DNA from 2 places in the Cupriavidus sp. SIMBA_020 genome. Region 2 is predicted to be linked to the other one. Evidence: predicted binding sites of a transcription regulator. Region 2 holds the regulator's gene; the other holds the start of a gene.
What was found. Region 2 encodes FliA, which starts transcription of late flagellar genes. Its sites were predicted from a motif close to CTAAAGTTTNNNNNNNNNNNGCCGNTA; they were not measured.

Region 1 (2,393 bases), 140 kb from region 2:
CGACGAGGGCAAAAAAAAGAAGCCCACGCGCGGGGTGCTCGTAGGCTTTCAGGACTGCTGTGAAAGACCGGGGGTAAACCGGTCCGAACCTCGGAATATAAACCCGCTTACATGAGGTGTAAATCGAGCTTCTATCAGGGCATACCCTGATGGCGGCTGTAACGAATTGAGCACTTTCGTGATCCATGTGCTGCCATGCCGCACATTCGGGCATATCGGCAATTATCGGCAGCGTCCCGCAAAGCTTTAGCCCGAGCGGATGGCGGCGCAAGCGTTGCTTTCTGTCAGGCCCTGATAGCGAAAGGTGCTACTTCAATCACACCGACTGCATCAATAAAATAAATAGAGCTTTACCTCTAGACCTCGTCTGCTAGCCGACTTTGTCAACACTTGTAAAATTTTGTTACCCTCCCGGCTGAAGTATTCCCCTTCTCTCTTCGCAGGGCCGACCGAACCGCTCGGCCGGATAGCGCCATTCCCCCGTTCGGAAGGCGCGCCCGCTATTGTGATGAAGGTGAGCCCCTGCCGCGGCTCCGAGAGCGAATGTTTCATATCACGCCAGGATCAGGGCGCCCCGCCCGTCACTTTTAGTGCGACCTCGATCCATGCGCCTGGTCCTCGGACCATTGACAGCCGCCAGAACCCTCGCGGGCTCTTCCGGAGAAGTTGTGAAGCAGGAAAAAAAGGTCCCCCGTCCCAGCCGAAAGTTGCAGCATCTGCACTTTGCGGCCCACAGCGCCAGCCGCAATACCGTCATCGTGCACCTCTCCAATGGCACGCGGCTGACCGGGATCGTGCTGGCCTCGGACAACTACATGATTCTGCTGGGCAAAACGGGCGAGGACCCCTCGCCCACGGTGGTCTACAAGCGCGCCATTACCGTGGTGACGCCGGCGCACGCGCCGGAAGCCGATGCGGCGGTGCTGGACGCCGAGGCGTCGCCCGATTTCGTGCGTCTATATATACCGCGCACCCGCAAGCGGCGCTGACGCCGCCGGGCCGGCCCGCACCGGCGGCGCCCCGTTCTTCCCCCGGGCAGGCCGGCATCCGCAATAACGCCGCGGGTTTCCGGCCACACCCGCAAACTCTCGCAAAGATCACTCTAAAGTCTCCTACCGCCCTGTCGATAACCCTTGCAACGGAGGCACTCTACGCCCTGCAACGCAGGCAGCCAACGTTACGGCACCCGCCGGAATGCCTAAAACATTGCAAATAGGAGTCGTACCATGGCGCAAGTCATCAACACCAACATTCTGTCGCTGCAAACGCAGAGCAACCTGAACACGTCGCAATCGTCGCTGAACAGCGCGATCCAGCGTCTGTCGTCGGGCCTGCGCATCAACAGCGCCAAGGACGATGCTGCTGGTCAAGCCATCGCCAACCGCTTCACCGCCAACATCAAGGGCCTGACGCAAGCTTCGCGTAACGCCAACGACGGTATCTCGATCGCGCAAACGACCGAAGGCGCGCTGAGCGAAGTCAACAACAACCTGCAACGTGTCCGTGAACTGTCGGTGCAAGCCGCCAACGGCACGAACTCGTCTTCGGACCTGAAGTCGATCCAGGACGAAATCAAGCAGCGTCTGTCGGAAATCGACCGCGTGTCGGCTCAGACCCAGTTCAACGGCGTGAAGGTCCTGGCCAAGGATCAAAACATGTCGATCCAGGTTGGTGCCAACGACAGCGAAACCATCTCGATCGCCCTGAAGCAAATCACGTCGAAGACCCTCGGCGTTGCTGGCTTCAGCGTTGCCGGCCCGCAAGGCGCCACGGCTTCGATCGGTTCCGCCGCTGCGCAGACGGCTCTGGGTTCCGCCACCCCGGTGACGGCTGCTTCGGCAACCGGCATCGCCGCCGCTGACATCCAGCGCGCTCTGGGCCTGAACACCTCGGCTGCCATCAACTCGCAATCCGTCGTGACGGATTCGAAGGGCAACTGGTTCGTGCAAGTGAGCATGACCGGCCTGACCGCCGCCGACGACGCCGCTCTGTCGTCGAAGGGCTTCGCTGGCAACGGTACCGCCACGTCGACCACGATGTACATCGCCGTCAAGCCGACCGACGCTTCGGTGTCCGGTTCGACCGCTGGCTTCACGCTGACGGGTTCGTCGCTGCAAGCTTCGGACTTCCAACAGGCCGCCACGACCAACCCGCTGGCAACGCTGGACTCCGCGCTGGCTTCGGTTGACAGCCTGCGTTCGAGCCTCGGTGCTGTGCAAAACCGTTTCGAGTCGACGATCAACAACCTGAGCACGACGGTGAACAACCTGTCGGCTTCGCGTTCGCGCATCGAAGACGCTGACTACGCAACGGAAGTGTCGAACATGACCCGCGCGCAGATCCTGCAACAAGCTGGTACCTCGGTGCTGTCGCAAGCGAACCAGACCACGCAA
Region 2 (2,393 bases):
TCCGACCAGGCGGAAAGCCTGCGCCGCATGCTGGCACCGCGCGTCACCCGGCGTATCGCCGTGGTGGGCTGCGAGGCTGGCGCCGGTACCACCACCGTGGCGCTCGGCCTGGCCAACGCGCTCGCCATGCAGGGCGAACGCGTGCTGCTGGCCGATGAAGATCGCGCCGCCGCGCGCGCTATCCGGCTGGCCGGCGCGGCGCCGAAGGCCACGCTGGCCGATGTGCTGGGCGGACGGATGCCGTTCGACGCAGCGCTCGGCACCCGCGCTGCCAGTGGCGTGGCGGTGCTGCCGGCCGGCAACGTGCCTGCCGGCGCGCAGATCGACGACCGCGCCTTGCCGGGCATCCGCACGGTGCTGGTCGATGCGCAGTCGAGCGAGACCGGCGCGCTGTCGCCCATGGCCGGCGCGGCGCACAACTTCGTGATCGTGATGCGGCCCGAGGCCACGTCGATCACCGCAGCCTATGCCTGCATCAAGCGGCTGCACCATGAGTTCGCATGCCGTCACTTCCAGCTGATCGTCAACATGGCGGACAAGGAAGCGACGGTGATGGCCCTCTCGCGCAACCTGGCCCGCACGGCGAGCCAGTACCTGGGCGTGGAGGCAAGCCTGGCGGGCTACCTGCCGCTGGACCCGCTGGTGGCGCGCGCGCTGCAACTGGGCCGCTGCGTCGTGGAGGCCTATCCGGCCGCCGCAGCCACCGGCGCGCTGCGCCACGTGGCCAGCGGCATCGGGGCATGGCCGCTGCGCCAGGAAGCAGTCTCTCCGGGAATGGCCGCGGCCGTTCCCGCCTGACAACAGAACAAGAAGTCGCAACAACCGGACCGACACTCAGCCAGCCAGTCCGCCCCGCAGGCCACCATGCCAGGCGGGGCGCTGGCACCGAACCAAGTTCTTACCGAGAATTCCACCATGTATACGATTCAGGGAAAGCTCGAACAGGCAGGCGTGGTCAAGTCACATGCGCCGCTGGTGCGACGGATCGCGTTGCAACTGGCGGCCAAGCTGCCTGCCAGTGTCCAGATCGACGACCTGATCCAGGCCGGCATGATCGGCCTGCTCGATGCCGCCAAGCGCTATGAAGACAACCATGGCGCGCGCTTCGAGACCTATGCGAGCCAGCGCATCCGAGGCGCAATGCTGGACGAGGTGCGCGCCAACGACTGGCAGTCGCGCAGCCTGCGCCAGTTCACGCGCAAGATCGAGCGCACCCAGCGCGGTCTCGAACAGAAGCTCGGCCGCACGCCGATCGACTCCGAGGTGGCCAAGGAACTGGACATGCCGCTCGACGAGTACCAGGAGCTGCTCAACGAGGTCTACGGCTGCCAGCTGCTGCACTACGAGGACTTCGAGCGTTCCGGCGAGGAAGACTTCCTGGACCGCCACCTTGGCGTGACCGACGACGCCAACCCGCTGACCGTGCTGATGGAGTCCGGCATGCGCGAGGCGCTGATCCGCGCCATCGACAAGCTGCCCGAGCGGGAGAAGCTGGTGCTGTCGCTGTGCTACGACCAGGAGCTGAACCTGCGCGAGATTGGCGCGGTGCTGGAAGTGACCGAGTCGCGCGTGTGCCAGATCCGCAGCCAGGCGATTACCCGCCTGCGCAACCAGCTGCGGGGCCTGTTGTAATGCGAGCCTGGCTGTCGATGACGGTGGCCGCGCTCTGCGGCTTCTTGCCGGCGATCCTGGCGGCGCAGGGCTTGACGAAGGCGACGCTCGAAATCGGCCCGTCGCGCCATGCCTGGACCGGCTCGGCGGTAGGCCCGATGATTGCGAACCGGGGCCAGCGCGCGCTGTCCGCGCCGATCGTGCCGGGCGGGGTGCTGCCCCAGTCGGCTGGCGTCATCACTGCGGTGCGCTGGCGCTACAGCTTCACACGCGTGCCGCCGCCGGACCTGCAAGCCTACCTTTGCAATGCCGACCGCTGCGTGATGCTGCCGGGCGCCGAGGGCAAGACCAACGCCTTCGTCGGTGACGATGCCAGCAAGGGCTTCGTGTTCGCCTTCCGCGTGCCGGGAAGCGGCGGTCTGGCGCCGTCGCTGCAAGGGCGCAGCAACGAGGTGACGGTCAGCTTCCGCTAACCGTCAGCGGCGCGTCCCCCGCAATCCCCATCTGCTGGCTCACGCCACGCGTGTGTGCGTGACGGCCACCACCTTCGCCCATCGCGCCATTTCCGCCTGCAGGAACTGCGCGAACTGGGCGGCGCTGTTCCCCACCGGTACCAGACCTTCCCCCTGCAAGCGCTTGCGCATGGCCGGCGCCGCCACGGCAGCGCGGACTGCCGTCTCCAGCTCCCGCACCAGATCCGGCGGCATGCCGGCCGGGCCGAGCAGCCCATACCACGAGCTGTAGTCGAAGCCCGGCACGAGATCGGCAATCGGGGCGAGGTC

Region 1: the regulator FliA is predicted to act here: its motif matches at 1,103-1,129, upstream of SB751_RS08025 (FliC/FljB family flagellin).

The regions. Positions count from the first base shown of each region.
Region 1 covers NZ_JAWRWU010000003.1:239,399-241,791, reverse strand. Annotated here, with positions in the region: gene SB751_RS08030 (RNA chaperone Hfq) at 669-989, shown strand; gene SB751_RS08025 (FliC/FljB family flagellin) at 1,227-2,393, shown strand, end outside.
Region 2 covers NZ_JAWRWU010000003.1:99,894-102,286, forward strand. Annotated here, with positions in the region: gene SB751_RS07350 (MinD/ParA family protein) at 1-798, shown strand, start outside; gene SB751_RS07355 (RNA polymerase sigma factor FliA) at 916-1,632, shown strand; gene SB751_RS07360 (flagellar protein FlhE) at 1,632-2,084, shown strand; gene SB751_RS07365 (tripartite tricarboxylate transporter substrate-binding protein) at 2,124-2,393, opposite strand, start outside.